DNA from 2 places in the Neptunomonas japonica JAMM 1380 genome. Region 1 is predicted to be linked to the other one. Evidence: predicted binding sites of a transcription regulator. Region 1 holds the regulator's gene; the other holds the start of a gene.
The links. The regulator LexA, encoded in region 1, represses DNA repair genes until DNA is damaged. The targets are predictions, from matches to a motif close to TACTGTNTANNTANACAGTA.
Positions count from the first base shown of each region.

Region 2: dinB (DNA polymerase IV) is a predicted target of LexA. The motif match lies at 6,539-6,558, and genes of this name have one in related genera.

Region 1 covers NZ_AP014546.1:1,781,638-1,790,626, forward strand. Annotated here, with positions in the region: gene topA (type I DNA topoisomerase) at 1-214, shown strand, start outside; gene NEJAP_RS08345 (DUF6586 family protein) at 245-772, shown strand; gene NEJAP_RS08350 (hypothetical protein) at 772-1,023, shown strand; gene NEJAP_RS08355 (cell division inhibitor SulA) at 1,046-1,507, opposite strand; gene lexA (transcriptional repressor LexA) at 1,504-2,118, opposite strand; gene dinG (ATP-dependent DNA helicase DinG) at 2,244-4,367, shown strand; partial or broken gene rhlB (ATP-dependent RNA helicase RhlB) at 4,442-5,701, shown strand; gene NEJAP_RS08375 (hypothetical protein) at 6,072-6,287, shown strand; gene NEJAP_RS08380 (NAD(P)H-dependent glycerol-3-phosphate dehydrogenase) at 6,318-7,349, shown strand; gene NEJAP_RS08385 (SixA phosphatase family protein) at 7,349-7,795, shown strand; gene NEJAP_RS08390 (alpha/beta fold hydrolase) at 7,836-8,675, shown strand; gene NEJAP_RS08395 (DUF4892 domain-containing protein) at 8,731-8,989, shown strand, end outside.
Region 2 covers NZ_AP014546.1:2,858,307-2,867,295, reverse strand. Annotated here, with positions in the region: gene NEJAP_RS13375 (hypothetical protein) at 1-397, opposite strand, end outside; gene NEJAP_RS13370 (sensor histidine kinase) at 556-1,824, opposite strand; gene NEJAP_RS13365 (EF-hand domain-containing protein) at 1,930-2,244, opposite strand; gene NEJAP_RS13360 (TetR/AcrR family transcriptional regulator) at 2,474-3,067, opposite strand; gene NEJAP_RS13355 (hypothetical protein) at 3,294-4,109, shown strand; gene NEJAP_RS13350 (DnaJ domain-containing protein) at 4,110-4,580, opposite strand; gene NEJAP_RS13345 (GNAT family N-acyltransferase) at 4,656-6,389, opposite strand; gene dinB (DNA polymerase IV) at 6,584-7,639, shown strand; gene NEJAP_RS13335 (nucleoside deaminase) at 7,700-8,257, shown strand; gene NEJAP_RS13330 (SulP family inorganic anion transporter) at 8,455-8,989, shown strand, end outside.

The sequences.
Region 1 (8,989 bases):
TCACGAATCTGAGATTGACCCTAAGTACACATTCCTGTTTAGCGCGCCAAAGCGTGATAATGAGGGGAATGAGACTATTGTACGATACAGTCGTAAGACAAAGGAGCAGTATGTGATGACTGAGGTCAATGGCAAAGCAACCGGATGGCGTGCATTCTATCAGGGTAATGCCTGGGTGATAGAAGAGCCAAAGGCTAAAGCGAAGAAGAAGTAACCTTTAATGGTCATGTTATAGAGGTAGTGTATGAGTAATGTATATCTGGTCAGGACGAATCAGAAAATTAATTTTGCACGTATTCATTTAGATGCTTTGACGGTCGCGCAAGACTCTACGAAGTGGAGTAAGCACAACGAAATTGAATCGTATAATGAATCTATTTTGTTTCATTTAGCGTCGGCATACGGTTCATTTTTACGAGAAGTTGCTGAAAAATATAGTTTTGATACCAGCAAGGTAAACACCTTGGCTGATTTAGAAGTTATGTTTGAGGCATCGGGGCAAGAGTCACCAGAAAGGATTGAGCTGGTAGGCTTGGAGAAGAGTGAAGTAAGTTGGTTGCATAAAATGCTAGCTGCTTATGGAGCTTGTTGGAAAGCCCTTGATAATCATAGTGAAGCTGCGAGTGATAAAGTAAGCGTTTCAGAAATTCATGTTGTGCAGATTAACCCAAATCATGCAGAAGATAGCGATATTCTGGCCGAATACAAACAGTGGCTTAATGAGTTTCGTTCGCTAGTCGAGCGTTTACGTTCAGATATGCAAGAGTGGTAGTGAGTAAAAATACAGTGGAACAAACAGTACTTGAGATTATCAAGCTTCCATCAGGCGAATACGCTATGCGTAAGGCGGGTGAGGATGAGCCACTGATCACAGTGAACTTGTCGCAAAAAGTTAGAGATGGTCTAAATGGTCAGTCTGAAGAGTTAGCGCGTATGATTCTTGTAGCTGGTGCAAAGATGATGTCTGAGTTATCAATGGAGTCTGCGGAAGCACCCAAGACTCCTAAACCGGTAATCCACTAGTTCTTCCCTTTTGTCTGCTGTTTTAGTGGTGGCGTCTTCTTATGAGGATGCCGTTACTACATCCTTGTTGAGCTGAGTGCTCTAAATTTTTAATCTCATGTTCTGATATCTCTTCGGCCCAGCTAATGACTGCGTGACAGGTGCCCGTACTTAATGCTTTTTTTGCAAGCTGCAGTACTGAATGATGCTCATCTGGGTAGAGTAAAATTACCTTGTTTAAGTCAATACCTGCATCCTGTAAGAGCGAACGAGGTAAGTTGGTCGGCGGCGCTACCCATGCAAACCAGCGGTCTTCATGGCTGAGCTGTGCCAGTAAAGGCATGAGCAGAGGCATATCGTTGAGTTCGCCGCTACGTGTGACTATTTCAGTTATTTTTCCGAACTCTTTTTTTGTGGCTGGCGGTTTTTGGTGGATCTGGTTTTGTTCGTGTTTGCGTAACAGCGCCATGCCGGGTCTGTTGCGATGGTTATGTAATTGAATCACAAATCACCTCCTTGCCTAATGACGCCTACGCCTAACCCTTCGATAGACAATTCTTGCTGTCGAAGGTCAACTTGAATTGGTGAAAACTCTGTGTTTTCTGCAATCAGATAGACCATGTGACCTTCTTTTTTGAAGCGTTTTACAGTGACTTCGTCATCAATGCGGGCGACAACAATTTGGCCGTTACGTGCTTCTGTACATTGATGTACAGCGAGCAAGTCACCGTCCATAATGCCAATGTCTTTCATGCTAGTGCCATGGACTCTCAGTAAATAGTTAGCTGGTGGATGAAAGAAGTCAGCAGAGATAGTGCAGTGCTCTTCGATATGTTCTTGTGCCAAAATAGGAGATCCAGCAGCGACACGCCCTATTACGGGTATCCCGTCTTCTGCTGCTTCCAGTTCAGGTAGGCGTATACCGCGAGAGGTTCCCGGAATAATCTCAATCGCGCCTTTTCTCGCTAATGCTTTAAGGTGTTCTTCGGCAGCATTAGCGGATTTGAAACCAAGTGTTTTTGCGATTTCTGCACGTGTCGGTGGATACCCGGTTGCTTCAATGTGCCCGCGGATGCATTCCAGTACTTCTTCTTGACGTTTGGTTAGTTTCATAATGTTGCCTGTTTATTTATACAGTATCTGTGATTATATACAGCAAGTAAGTGATGTAAAGTAATTTTCTGTTTATATATCCAGTATCTTGGTATGATCCACGCCAAATGTTATTCGGGTAGTTTGTCTTGCTTAGTGATGCTCTTAAAAACTCTATACAGGCTTCTTATCGACGCTTTTTAGCGGACCATGAGATGAAGCCGCGTTACGGCCAAAAAATGATGATTGCGCACGTAGCGCGAACACTCGGTGCTATAGAGGTGGACGAGAAAGGAGAACGGGTTAACGAAAATCATCTTTGTGTGATTGAGGCAGGGACCGGTACGGGTAAAACCATGGCCTATCTGTTAAGTGCAATTCCTATTGCGCAGTCGCATTCTAAGTCTTTAGTTATTTCGACTGCGACCGTTGCATTGCAAGAGCAGCTGTTAAATAAAGACCTACCTGAAGTGGCTCGTCTCCTAGGAGAGTCAGTTAATTATGTGCTGGCTAAAGGTAGGGGGCGTTATTTTTGTATTTCGCAGGCGGAAAAACTTTTAGACTCTCAAAATCAAACGGGACAAATTGCTCTATATGAAGATGAGATAGAGCATAGTATCGACCCTTCATTGCTGGTTTTTTATCAAGAGCTGTTGGGTAAGTTTGCTGCAGGTGAGTGGGATGGTGATCGAGACAGTCTTGCTCAAGAAATAGAGGCTGCAAACTGGGCCCCTCTAACGAGCGATCATACGCGTTGTACCAATAGGCGCTGTAGTAATTTTTCTGTATGTCCTTTTTATAAGTCTAGAGACTCTATGGATAAGGCCGACATTGTTGTGGCTAACCATGATTTAGTCTTGGCTGATTTGTCATTAGGTGGCGGTGCGATTTTACCCGAACCGGCTAATACTGTTTATATATTTGATGAGGCTCACCATCTTTCGTCTAAGGCAACGGGGCACTTTGCTTATACAATGCGTGTTAAAGGCACGCAACGTTGGCTGAAGTCATCCGTAAAGCAGTTAGATGCTATGCTGGATGAATGTGATAACAACGCCGTTTTGGCGCAGTATGTTGAGCGTATGGCGCCTGCACGCCAAGATATCGATATTGCGCTTGATCAATTGCATAGTGATTTGCGAATAATGTTGATGGATGGTGTTCAGCGCCCTGCATCAGAGCGTTTTCGTTTTCCAAAGGGTGTGCTTCCCGAAACAATGATGCATAGCGCAAAAGATATTGCCTCAGCGGCAGAGCGCTGGATGTTAAAAGCGGAGCAAATCGTTGATGTGCTTAAAGAGGCACTGGACGGAGGTGTTCCTGAGATTAATAGGGACGTAGCAGAGCGTTGGTATCCTCGTATGGGCCTACTTTGGATGCGGGCTCAGTCCTTGTATTGGCTAAACAAAAGCTATGCGGTGGCTGACCCTGAAGGTGTTGCGCCAACGGCACGTTGGATTAATTTAGTCGATGCTAGCGATGGCGTTGATTTTGAGTGTAGAAGTAGCCCCGTGTCAGCAGCAGATACATTACAAGAGCACCTTTGGTCCAGTTGCTTTGGTGCTGTGTTAACGTCAGCAACGATGACAGCGCTAGGGCATTTTAATCGTGTGATTCATGAGTTGGGATTGCCACAAGATGTATTGTGTGAGCGGTTGCCAAGTCCATTTAATTACCCTCAAGCAGCAGTATTGTCGGTTCCGCGTATGGAGTCGGATCCTGGTAAACCAGAAGAGCATACGAAAGAAGTTATCAGTATCCTTAATAAGGGTTTGGCGAGTGCAGCGGCAACACTGGTATTATTTAGCTCATGGCGACAAATGTTTACTGTGTTGGAAAAGCTTGAGAGTACGATTCGTAGTAAGGTGTTGGCTCAAGGCGATTTAACTAAGAACGAAATTATTAGAAAGCATAAAGAGATCATTAATGCAGAGAAGCCTAGTATCATTTTTGGCCTGGCGTCGTTTGCAGAAGGAGTGGATCTGCCAGGTAAGTACCTGACAGAGGTTATTATTACTAAATTGCCGTTTGGTGTGCCAGACGATCCTGTTGATGCCACGATGGCTGAGTGGATAGAGCAGCGAGGTGGTAATGCATTTATGGAGTGGACTGTACCTGAGGCGTCAATGCGCTTGACGCAGGCTACAGGTCGACTCTTACGTACCGAGCAGGACAGTGGTCGGGTTATTTTATTAGATAGACGTGTAGTGACGCGCCGTTATGGCCGGCAATTGCTGGATGCGTTGCCTCCTTTTCGTCGTGAAATCAGTTAAAAGTGAGTAATACATTGGAAGAATTAAACCCAGGTAACACGAAAGAGTCGACTACCGTAAAAGAGAATGGAAAAATAAAAGGTGAGCGTAAAGATAAGCGTCGCTCATCTGGTCGTAGTCGTAAGTCGGCAAAAAAGAGCGCTTGGACTCCAAATGATTCTAAGGTTGCTGTTGTTGACGGCAAAAAGCGTTTTCATGATTTTTCACTTCCAGATCAGCTTATGCATGCGATCCATGATCTAGGATTTGAATATTGCACGCCTATCCAAGCTGATACCATTAAGCCGGCTTTGGCGGGTAAAGATATTATCGGAAAGGCGCAAACAGGCACGGGGAAAACTGCTGCTTTTTTGGTAGGAATAATTACCGATCTATTAGATTTTCAGCTTGAAGATAAACAGCGCCAGGGAGAGCCTCGTGCGCTCATTATTGCGCCAACACGTGAACTTGCTTTGCAAATTGCTGATGATGCAGTGCTACTGTGTAAGTACACAGACATCAACGTAGTTTCTATTGTGGGTGGTATGGACTATGAGAAGCAACGTAAAGAGCTAAAAGCAGGTCCTGTAGGTATTTTGGTTGCTACGCCGGGTCGCTTAATTGACTTTGTACGCTCTAAAGAAGTTGATCTACATAACGTTGAAGTGCTTGTCTTAGATGAAGCAGATCGTATGTTGAGCATGGGCTTCATTCCTGATGTCAGAACGATTATCCGGAATACGCCACGTAAAGGTGATGAGCGTCAGACCCTACTTTATAGTGCTACTTTTACCGATGATATTATGAGTTTAGCGCGTCAGTGGACTGATGATCCGGTTCAAATCGAGATCGAGGCTGAGCGTCGTTCAACAGAAAATATTAGCCAAAAAGTCTTTCTTGTTTCTAGTCATGAGAAATACAAATTATTACGCAACTATATCCGTTTGAATAATATTGAGCGTGTTATCGTTTTCGGGAACCGTCGACATGAAACCCGTGATCTTGCAGAGAAACTTAAAAGAGATGGTGTAAGAGCTGCTTTGATGTCTGGGGAAATTCCTCAGCACAAAAGGGTTAAAACGCTTGAGGACTTCAGGAACGGTAAAATTGAAGTGTTGGTAGCAACGGATGTTGCTGGGCGTGGAATTCATATTGATGGTGTTACTCATGTTGTTAATTACCAGTTGCCTGAAGATGCAGAAGATTATGTGCATCGTATCGGACGTACCGGTCGAGCGGGGGCGACGGGAACTTCGATCTGCTTCGCCTGTGAGAATGACTCTTTTATGATTCCAGACATAGAAGAAGAAACAGGTGTCAAATTAGAATGTATTCACCCCAGCGAAGAATTGTTAGCAGACCCTAATGCTTATAAAACAGCAGTGCCGGTAGCTGTGGTTGCAGTTGAGCCGGTAATTGAAACGACAGGCAAGGTTGAGAGTAGTGTCGAAGCGGTTGCTGGCATTGAAGAAAATACTCAGCAAGGCCTGAAAGAGGTGGCTGAAACTTCTGTTGCTACAACCAAGGAGCTACCTGAAAAAGATGTTGCCCAGGAAGCTGTCGTTGAGCAAGTGCCAGAGGCCAAGCTTGATACGGCACCAGAGCAAGTGCCAGAGGCCAAGCTTGATACGGCACCAGAGCAAGTGGAGCTGTCTTTAGCATCACCTGAGGTTGCAGAGCCGGCTAGTGTTGTAGCAAGCCAAGGTGAGGAGACGAATCGTTCCGATGTCTGAAGATCGACATAAAACGCGCTTAATTGCGCGCATACTAGCTATCGTAGTCAGTGCACTTTTTGCTGTTTTTGCAGTGGCAGGCTATCAGCATACGGGTGATATCACGCAGTTATTAGTGTTTTTAGTGATTTCGGTTATTGCTTACGGTGTTGTGATCTTTATCTTTAAAGGTATCGATAAGCTGTTAGATAGCATTGGTGATCAGTAGCAATGAACAATCTGTAATAAGGGCGAGCACATGAATGCAGTGCAGCAGAAAGTTGCTGTGTTAGGGGGTGGTAGTTTTGGAACTGTCATCGCCAATATAATGGCAGAAAAAGGAATTAAAGTTTCTCAGTGGATGCGTGATTCCAGTAGAGCTGAAGAAATTAACCAGCAGCATATGAATACGCGCTACTTGCCAGATTACCCTTTATCAGAGGACTTGTGGGCAACGTCAGATATTGAGCTGGCGTTAAAAGAAGCTACGCTTATTTTTGTGTCTATACCAAGCCAGAGCTTTCGCTCGGTGGTACAGCTAGCCAAGCCTTTTTTAAAGGCTGGGCAGATGGTGATTAGTACCACTAAAGGAATTGAAGGCGAAACTTTCAGCTTAATGAGCGAGATTCTTAAGGATGAGTTGCCAGCCGCTAAAGTAGGTGTTTTGAGTGGCCCGAACCTAGCTAAAGAAGTCGCTAAGCATCAGCTAACGGCGACTGTTATTTCAAGTGATGATGAGGCGTTGCGTACGGATGTTCAAGCGGCGCTACATCAGTCTTACTTTCGAGTCTATGCCAGCTCTGATATGTATGGTGTTGAACTGGGTGGAACGCTCAAAAATATTTACGCTATTGCAGCAGGCTTAAGTGCTGCGTTAGGCATGGGCGAAAATACTAAGAGCATGTTGTTAACACGCAGTCTTGCTGAGATGAGTCGCTTTGCAGTCAGTATGGGGGCAAACCCTATGACGTTTCTTGGACTTGCTGGTGTGGGTGATTTAATAGTGACTTGTATGTCTCCTTTGAGTAGAAATTATCGCGTGGGTTATGCGCTAGGCAGCGGAGAGAACTTAGAAGAAGCCGTTGAATCTCTAGGGGAGGTTGCTGAAGGCGTGAACACCATTCGTATCATTAAAGCTAAGGCTGATGAGCTAGAAATATATATGCCGTTAGTCTCTGGCTTGTATGAGGTGGTATTTAACGGAGCACATGTTCAAGAAGTTGTAAAAGCCTTGATGATGAATGAGCAAAGCTCAGATGTTGAATTTGTACTCCCTAGGGAAGCGAACTAATGTTGATCCTGATGCGCCATGGAGAGGCCGGTTGGGATGCTTCAAGTGATCGAGAGCGTGTCTTGACGGAGGCAGGGATTGCTTATATTGATCGGCAAATAACGCATTATCAGCAATCTCTTTTATCCATAGAAAAAATTATCAGTAGTTCTTACGCTCGAGCTAAGCAAACGGCTTCTCAGGTGCATAGCATTATACCTGAGGCGCAATGGGTAATTGATGATCGTTGGTCGCCTGATGCGCCGCTCAGCGATGCGATAGCAGCACTAGAAGAGCACTGGGTTGATAACTTGCTTGTTGTTACGCATCAGCCGCTTATTGGTTATGCCGTTCCTTTTTTGGCTGAAGGGGTTGTGCATACTCCTGAACCATTGCTTCCTGGGCAATTAGTGGTTCTTGATCTTCTTTGGCCTGCCTCAGCTTCCGCTATCCGTTTATCTTTATAATTCTGAAGCTTTCTGTGTAAAGCTCTGCTAATTTATTAGTATGAATGAAAGACAATTTCGACTCGACGAGTTAACGCTACATGCATTGGAGTCTGGTAAAGGCCAGAAAAAGGTCATTGTGGCGCTTCATGGGTGGCTAGATAATGCGGCTACTTTTAATGAAATCCGAAAACATTTTAGTGATTACCACTTTATTGCGCTGGACTTAATGGGGCATGGGATGACAGATCATCGCCCTGCCTCAATGCCGTACTATATTTGGGATAATGTCGGCGATCTGCTGTTGGTGTTAAACCAGCTGGGGCTAGATAGAGTCACCTTGCTTGGGCATTCAATGGGAGCCAGTATTGCAACATTATTTGCGGGTGCTTTCCCTGACCGCGTAGAGCGTCTTTATTTGATAGAAGGGTTGGCTCCGCTGGTTTATGAAGCGTCTGAACTGCCGGTATTAATGGGGGATGCAATACTTAAGCGGCGTAGGATGAAATCAAAAAGTCTCAGGCCTTATCCCGATAAAGAGGCTGCTATTAATGTTCGTATGCAGGGGCGTTGGCCGGTGAATCGCCAAGCAGCAGAATGGTTGATAGAACGGGGTTTAAAGCATGTCGAGGAAGGTTATATTTGGCGTAGTGACCCTAGCTTGATGCTGCCGTCGTTATTGCGCATGAGCGAAGGTCAGGTTAGCGCATTTTTGCAAGGGGTGGCTGCCCCTGTTCGTATTTACTTAGGGGATACGGGCATCCATGATGAATCATGGATGCCAAGAATCGCGCAAATTAAAGCAGTAAATGTTATAGATTTAAAAGGTAATCATCATCTGCACCTTGAGCCTTTGGCAGCTAAGCTGATTGCAGAAGATATCAAAATTAGTATTGAGTGAATGTTTTAGGTAAATAGCGTTCTAACTTTCAAATAGTCATAAGGGTTGTTTGCTGATGTGGTTAACAAGGATTTGCTCACTTATATTGCTATTAGGTTCGTCAATTGCTTATGCAACAGATGATCTTGCAGGGTCCGCGGATGATGGTGTTTTAGAGCGGTTTAGAGGGTCTTGGATAGTAAATTACAGCACGGCACCTCTAACAGATTATGCGCTACCTTTAGGTGGTGTTGAGCAAGTTAATGGTGTTGAGCGATTGGAGCGTGAAGAGCGCATTACTGGTCGTCTTACACGTATCAGTTACCGTATTCCTG
Region 2 (8,989 bases), 1.1 Mb from region 1:
GAGCAGTAATAAAGTCTTTCTCTTCAAGTGCGGCTAAGTTTGCCTGAACCTGCCTGAACCTTAGATAAAGATAACGGTCTGCAGTGCAAGATTTATTAGGTAGTAGTGGGATTTGTGCGAACAGGGGAAGTGACTGTTCTAATGTTGCTTTATTCCTTGTAATGCTGAGTATATTTGCTTGTCGTTCAAGAGAGTCTTTAGATGCATCTAAAATTAATTTCTGTTGTGCCGTATTCGCTGTGATGAATTGGTGTTCATCTTCCAAAAACTGGTTTAGCGCGGTTTCTGGTAAAAAACAGTTAGGTTGAGGTGCTTGGGTTGGCTGAGCAAGTTTAGTCAATGGATGACAGCCACCTAAAAAAAGTAGAGAAAATGTTAATAAAAAGTGCTTAGTCATATAGGTAACTTGTTCAAAACGATAATGAAATTATACGGGTTTTAAAGGTAGTTCTAGGCGAAAAACTATTTCACCTTCTCTGTTTGTTCTTAGGTTGAGTTCGCCATGCATGGCTTTACTTGCCTCCATGGCAATACTTAACCCTATACCGGAACCTTTTAATGGACCTGAGCGTTTCTTTTTCCTTGATAAAAAGGCTCAAAAATATTTTTTGCATCGGTTGCAGAAATTTCAGAACCATTATTCTCGACATCAATGATTAACTGCTTTTCAGATGCATAAGCGTCAATTGTGACATGTCCATCCTTGTCGGTATAGTAAATAGCATTAGAAACTAAGTTGCCTAGTACTCGGTGCAGCATATCAGGGTCGAGTTGCACAACTAGAGATGTCTTTGGGAGCGTCAGTGTTATCGACTTCTCAGAGATGAGCAGCTGTAACGGAGTAATCGCTTTCATTATTATGCTGCGAATATCCACATGCTGAATTTTTAAAGTGTGAGCTTGTTGTAACTTGTTGTAATCCAGTAGTTGTTCAATTAACTTTTGTAAGTTAATACTGCTACTTTGAAGAAGTGATACAACATGATGCTGACGATCATTGAGTGTGCCTGGCACCTCTTCAGCGAGCAAGTCTGCACCCTCACGCAATGTTGTTAGTGGTGTTTTTAGCTCATGGGAAATATGTTGAATAAATTCTCTTTTTAATCGTTCTAGTTGCAGTAAATGTTGATCTAGCCAAAGGAGTTGATTATTTAATTGAACAATTTCTTTTGGCCCACTTATTGGGTTTTTGGGTAAGTTTTCCCTGCGTCCTATAGCTTCTATGCGACTTGTAAGCTTTGTTATTGGTCGAGTAATGGCGCTTGAAAAAAACAGCATAAGCAAGAATGTTGCCACAGCTAAGAAAGCGGTTTGCAGCCAAAGGTTTTCTCTTGTTATGCGTGCTTGTTCTTGCAGGTTGGCTAACTCAATACCTGCTTTGTTAAAGCTCTCTTCAGCCAGCTCGCGAGTAAGTTGTGGTAACTCGTTAATTGTTTCATCTAAAGGGTCTTTTTGGATAGCCGTAAATAGACTTTGAAACTTCTGTTGCCTTTGATTTTGTTCGGTAATGAACATTTGAATTGATAGATGATTATTGAACCTTTCAACCTGTTCAGTTAAACGCTCTTGTATCTCTGGTTTCTTGATAATACGAAATTGCGTTGCAGCACGAACAATGTCTTCAGCTAAACGTTCGAGTGAGTTATTTTGCTGACTGAGCTCGAGCGAGATTTGCGCTAGCCTATAACTCTGTTGTAGTTGGCTTTCTAGAACCATGCTACTTTTATACAGCATGAAGCCGATAGGCACATTAACCAGAAAGAAGGCAATAAACACCCATTGTTTTAGTGAGCGAAGCTGCAAGGCTCGTGTGAGGAGCGTCATATTACCTTGTTCTCTGTACTATTGATGTTCTGATTATCCTTAATTTTTAGTCCTAGGTTAAGTAAGTAGGCGTTTAATAGTGTTATCTATGTGCTTTCTCTTTCTCTAAATGCATTGAAGCGAGGCGAAAGTAAGTAATACTTTCAGTTGGTTAGCATCCATTTTCTTTGGTACTGACAACTCATTAAGGCTCAGAAAGCCATTTTTATTTGTATCCATTTGAAGAAAACGATCAGAAATTTCGCTATCAGCCATCGCTTCTAGATAATTTAAGCGACCATCATTATTACTATCTAGGCTTTTCAAAAGCACATCCGGGTTTAGGTACTCTTGTGGAGGTGTTCGGTGTACTTGCGAAGATTCAGCTAAGAGTGGCAAGGTTGTCATGAACGAGATGATAAGGGCAATAATTAAACGCATAGAAGGATCTCCGCCTGTAAAGTTATAGCAGAGATAGCAGATATTATGCCTGATGTTAGTTAGTTGTTATTTATCAATCTCTTAGCAGTGTTTTTGGTGGGTTTAAAGAAAAATCTTAAAGCTGTATGGTTAAAAGTGTCTCCAATAAGAGTCTTTTGCGGGCAGTGTGTTTAAATGTCTATATATAACAATAACTTATATTGTCTCTTAAAAAGGACGTTTTAATTTTTTAGTACTTAGCTCTTTCAAGTGAGGCGAGCAAATGGCCAATGATACCTGTGTAGATAACAGGATCTGGTCGTGTGGTGCTCATGACGCGTAGGCCCCAAATTCCAGTCATTAACATTTTGGCTAAGCTATCACAGTCGGTATCTGATTTTATTTCACCTTGTAGCCGGGCATTTTCAAGTGAAAGATAAAAGTAGTGCTCTATACGGTTTAAGTACTCAGTGATCTTAATTCTAATGTCGTCGTCTTCTGTGGCGAGTTCTAGAAGAGTATTTACCATTAGACAACCTCTACCTATTTCATCGCACTCTATTTCTTTGCATATGCGGGAAAAAAAATGTGCAATAGCATCGATGGCAGAATCCGATTGTTCCATGCACTCGCTGATGCGTGTTAAGCTGCGGTTCGCGTAATTATCGATAACTTCAAGGAAGAGTCCACGTTTACTATTGAATGCCCCATATAGAGATCCTGGTTTAAGACTCGTAGCATGCACAAGATCAGTAACCGATGTGGCGTTATACCCTGTGCGCCAAAAAACCTCCATGGCTTTATTGAGTACTTCGCTTCTATCAAACTCTGCTGGTCTTGCCATTTATCATGGTCCCTGAGTTAGTAGCGTGTTAGAAAAAATCCTTAATACTAAGTTATGGTACATAGAAAGGGTTCCGTCAACCATGCATGGAATAAATAAGTTTGCTGCTTTATGTATTTTTACTGCTTTTTTGTCAGGCTGTATAGATTCCCTTGGTATAAAGCCTAAAAACACTGAGGTCGAGTTTGTAAGAGGAGTAGTTAGTAAAGGCCCTGGTGGATTTATAATGACGCCTTGTTATAGCCAAGAACGCCGTCGCTTAAATGACTCTCGAGGGTTATTAGCTAAACGATTTACTGCCCAGTCATCAAGTGTGGAACTTCCTGTCTATATGGAAGTAAAAGCTGAGCAGGGTGTTGATTTAGTATGGCGAGTTGATGATGTGATGATTGCCGGTGGTGGCAGCAAAATGTGCCATGTTAATTTATCTACAATTCGCTTTCGCGCGCAAGGGGTGAACCCTCCATGGCTAGCAGATATTTTACCTGATCGTGTTCGTGTTCAGTCTTATGAGACATTACAAACATTAAATTTCCCCATAGATGCATACGCAGGTATTCAAGGCCTTTGGGAAAGTTCACTTGAAAATACTAACGGTCAGTCTCACTCTTTTCGTTTAGAGCTACATGATCAATCATGTACTGATGCTCTGAATATTTGGTATCGTTGGAGCGCAAGTATGTTGTTGGATGATAAGTCTTTTCAAGGTTGTGCTCGGCAGGGGAATTTAACTAATCGAGCTTTATTGGGCCGCTATAGTAATGTTTTGACTGATAATGAAGCATTTGTTGTATTGGACTTACTTCCTGATAATGCTGCATCTATGCTGCTGGATTATCGTAATGGCCAATCACTTATTGTTATGCAGGGAACATGGCAATGGAAAAGCAGTGACAAGTTAATGCTTCATTTTACACAGCAGGACGGCCATAAGCAGGAATCAGTTTTGTTGTTGAGAAGAGCGCGCTCTGGTGAATTTGTGCAAGAAGGTTTCTCGGCTACGTTTGGACGAGCGGGTCTTTCACTTAAACGCTCAGAGTAATTACTTCTCTAGGAGTAAGCTTCTAGCCTCATTAATTTGAGCTGCTAGATAGTCGTTGCCACCTTGATCGGGGTGAAGTTTTTGCATGAGTTTTCTGTGCGCCTTAATAATATCTTCCTTAGTACAGCCTTCAATTAATCCGAGAATGTTTAGTGCATCCTGGCGAGTCATCTTTGAACGGCTTTTTGGACTCCCATTTTGGTGTTGATTGGTTTTTTTGAAGAAGTGTTGTAGAAAAGGTATTGCCCTGAAGATCAGGTTGTATTTTTTGAAGAGAAGAAAAAAACTGGCCAGTAATGCGCCCATCCAAGGAAGACGTCCTGTGATTGTTAAAATCACAATGATGGCTATTAAGAGCAAAACTACTAATTTAAAAAGAGCAAAACTGCGTCGCTGTGCAGGTAATGCTCTTATCCAGAGCATTCCTGTGATCAGAATTGTTCCTAAAATGATAATAACTACAGGGCTCATTATGCACTCAGTGATTCGAATAGTTATTACAGAATATCGCGCAGTGCTCGCTTAGGGAAGTTTTTGCTGATGTAGTTAATGGTTTTCATGTGCAGGTAGTTGGCCGCCTACATAGCGTTGGTATTTTTTATCTTTAACAAAATGCATATCGACCATTACTAAGCCATCGACGCAATAGTTAAAATCAGCATCAATTCCAAAATCCATAAAGCAAACACCGCCAGCAGAACAAAGCTCACTGTACTGTTTATAAAGTGTGGGGACTGATACACCTAAATAATCCAGTTGCTCTTTGAGAATTTTAAAATCAGACTTGTAGTCGTTACCAGAAAACAGGGTATGTAAGTTGTCTGTTTCTTCGTCTGATAACTTATAAGGCATGTTTGCTTTTGCCAGCTGCTCACTGGCGCCAAAATAATGCTGGTAAAACCAGACCAGCATATCTTTTGCGGGTTTTGGGTAGCTATTACTTAGGCTTACTGGGCCAAACATATAGCGTACCTCAGGGTGTTTCTTTAAGTATGCGCCGATACCGTACCATAGGTAATCTAAACTTCGTCTTCCCCAGTAACGAGGTTGTACAAAGCTACGCCCTAGCTCTATTCCTTGCTCAAAATAGGGTGTCATCGTGTGATTGTACTGAAACAGCGTTTCACTATAGAGGGGGCTCCCAGAGTCATGAATGAGTTTGTGTGCTTCTGCCAACCGGTATGCTCCTGCGATTTCAAGATCTTCCTCGTCCCATAAAATTAGGTGTCGGTAGTAGCGATCATACTTATCTAAGTCTTTGTTCTCTCCAGTGCCTTCGCCTACACAGCGAAAAGATATTTCTCGTAATCTTCCTACTTCTTGCATAACAGCTGAGTCAGGGCGGTAGTCAAATAGGTATATTTTTTTTCCATCAGCCGTTTCACCCAAAAGCTCTGATGATCTGAGCTCTTGTTTTAGTACGCGCCTGTCTTGTGGGTGAGCAATGGTTTTTTCTGTGATAAATAGAGGGCTTTTTCGTTTTGCGATGCGGTATAAGTGTTTACGTAAAAGTTTGGTTTTTTCGGCGGTAGATAAAGGAACGGCATCTATGTGGCTATATGGAATTGCTTGGCCTATACGAATCGGAATGATGACCGATTGTTTATTGAACATCTCTCTGGGTAAAAGCAACGCTGATAATGACTTGTTAATATACGACATGCCGTAAAAGAGAGGGGAGTTTTTACCACCTAAATAAACAGGTAAAACGGGCGCGTTTGCTTTACGTGCAAAGCGTAAAAAGCCACTATTCCATTTTCCGTCTTTAATACCTGTCATACCGGCTCTAGACACTTCCCCCGCAGGAAAGACAATCACTGCTTCTTCGTTTTGCAGCGAATCGGTAATACGTTCAATATCATTTTTTCGAGTGCTTTTACCTAAATTATCAACGGGCAAGAATAGCGAATTGAGTTGTTCAAAATTACTCAATACATCATTAGCAACAATGCGCACATCACGACGAATTTCACCAATAAGCTTCAGTAGGGCTAAGCCATCTAAAGCACCTAAAGGATGGTTAGCAACAATAACGACGCGGCCTGACGATGGGATGTTCATCCTATCGGCATGACTGAGGCTGTAGCTGAAATTAAAATAATCTAACACTTTGTCAACAAATTCAAAACCTGTAGCTCCTTGGTTTTGAGTTAAGAAAGTATTGATTTCATCTTCATGAACTAAACGACGTAAGCAATAAACTGCTGAACGGCGAAAGGGTGCAGGCTTTTCAGAGAAAGCAGGGTATTTATGAGTCAATACTCGTTCTACATTAATCACATTGTGATCCTGTCAATAAACAATATGTAGAAAATAATATGGCAGTTATGTGGCAATTATTTGACGAGATAATGACAAAAGTGTGACGTAAGAGCCATGTTGACCTAGTTCATATAGCGGGTACTAGGCTGTATGTAATGTTTTAGTTATACTGTTTTTATATACAGCTTATGTGCGGCATTGTGTGAAAATATATGAGAAAAATTATTCACTGTGATTGTGACTGCTTTTTTGCAGCTGTCGAAATGCGCGACAATCCTGAATATACAGATATTCCACTAGCGATTGGTGGACGTGCGGATAGGCGAGGGGTAATAGCGACATGTAACTACCCTGCACGTGCGTACGGTGTTCGTTCTGCTATGGCCACTGCTCATGCGCTTAAACTTTGCCCCGCATTGACGGTTATTCCTGGGCGGATGGAAAAATACCGACACGTATCGGCCCAAATTATGGCCATTTATCGTGACGTCTCAAGTTGTATTGAGCCCTTATCTTTAGACGAAGCGTATTTGGATGTGACTGACAGTAAAGAGCACCAAGGGAGTGCGACGCGTATAGCGCAGATGTTACGCGAAAGAGTCGTTAATGAAACGGGCATCACTATTTCAGCAGGTGTTGCCCCTAATAAGTTTCTAGCTAAAATAGCCAGTGATTGGAATAAACCCAATGGTATATTCGTCATAACACCCAGCGAGGTAGACCGTTTTGTGCAGGCTTTACCGGTTGGAAAGCTTTTTGGGGTAGGGCGCAAAACTGCTGAGAAACTCAAATCAATTAATGTGCAAACGTGTGGTGATTTGAGAGAGCTTTCAATCGCCCAGTTAACTGAAAGTTTTGGTCGTTTCGGACAAAGGCTTTATGAATTGAGTCGCGGTATTGACGAGCGTGAGATCATTACAGACAGGGTAAGGAAGTCTATTAGTGTTGAACATACTTTTGCAAGTGACCTTCTTTCCTTGGATGAGTGTTTATCTCATATACCTGCTTTAAGTGATGAATTACTGCAGCGCTTCGGTAAGCTTAAGCAGCAAAGGTCAATGCAAGGCTTGTTCGTTAAACTTAAATTTAATGATTTTAGCCAAACAACCATTGAACATCGTTCTTTAATACATAATGAAGAGCTATGGTCAGCTCTTATGAGCCAAGGCTACCAACGGGTGAATAAACCTGTCAGGCTACTCGGTGTTGGTTTTCGCTTAAAAGATCAAGAAGACGAGTCGCTACAGCAGCTAGATCTCTGGTCTTAAGTTCTCATATGCGCGTTGTGACATTTAGAGTGGGGATGACTAAGAAGTAAGGTAGAGATAATGGAGTTTGATGAACTGATTAAACTTGTAAAAGAATATCAGATTAATCCACAGTTTCGTGATGAAGAAGCTGGCTTTCGTTGTTGTGAATTAGCGTTGGCTGCACTGCAATCAGGAAATTACGGCGTGGGTGCTGTGTTGTTAGATGCTGATGGTCAGGTCTTGGTAGAAGAAAAGAATGTTGTCTTTTCTACTCAGTTTTGCTCTTCCGCGCATGCAGAGATGAGAGTGCTTGATCAGTATGAGGCCTATTTTATAAAAGAGCACCCACCGGCTTTACTGAAGTTAGTCGTATCTTTGGAGCCTTGTCCTATGTGCCTATCCCGGATATTGCTGAGTGGTATTGGTGTAGTTAAGTACCTAGTAGAGGACGCTGCAGGCGGTATGGTGAGCCACATGAGCCGTATGCCTCCTGCCTGGCAAAACTTAGCAAGCCTGCAGTCGTTTTACCATGCGCATGTGAGCTCTGAGTTACGCCAGTTAGCGAAGAAGCTTTCTCAGCATAACCTTGTCTATTTGCGCGCGGCTCTATTACAACAACGCGGTAGCGATGCGTAACTCTACTTTGCAGCAACGTTAAGTGGTTGCCATTAAGTTGTCATGATTTTATGTAAGTCTAATGCTTTTAGATGCTGTATATGGCTGAGTCTTTTCTGACAGTGCTGTGCATTTCTGTTAAAATTTGCGCCTTTTAAATTTCCCTAGAAATTATTTTTAATTTCAAACATCCCTTCAAAATTCAATCGGGGCTATGAATGTTTCAACTGCTCGTATCTAAAACTCAAAGTATGAAAAACGATGTGCTTTCTGGGTTAACTGTGTCTCTGGCGTTGGTGCCTGAAGCCGTTGCCTTTGCCTTTGTTGCCGGCGTCGAGCCTTTGGTGGGGCTATATGCAGCATTTCTTATTGGTTTAATTACTGCAACTATCGGTGGCCGCCCAGGGATGATTTCGGGTGCCACAGGGGCTCTTGCTGTTGTTATGGTAAGTTTGGTTGCTCAGCATGGCGTTGAGTATCTGTTTGCTACTGTGGTGTTAATGGGTATTTTACAAATGCTTGCAGGGGCGTTCCGGTTAGGGAAGTTTATCCGCTTAGTACCTCACCCCGTTATGCTGGGTTTTGTAAACGGTCTTGCCATCGTTATCTTCTTAGCGCAGATGAAGCAGTTTAAGTTTGCTGATGAAACAGGAGCGTTTCAATGGCTGCAGGGCAGTGAAATGGGCATGATGTTAGGGCTCGTTGCTTTAACCATGGCGATCATTCATTTTCTACCAAAATTAACACGTGCTA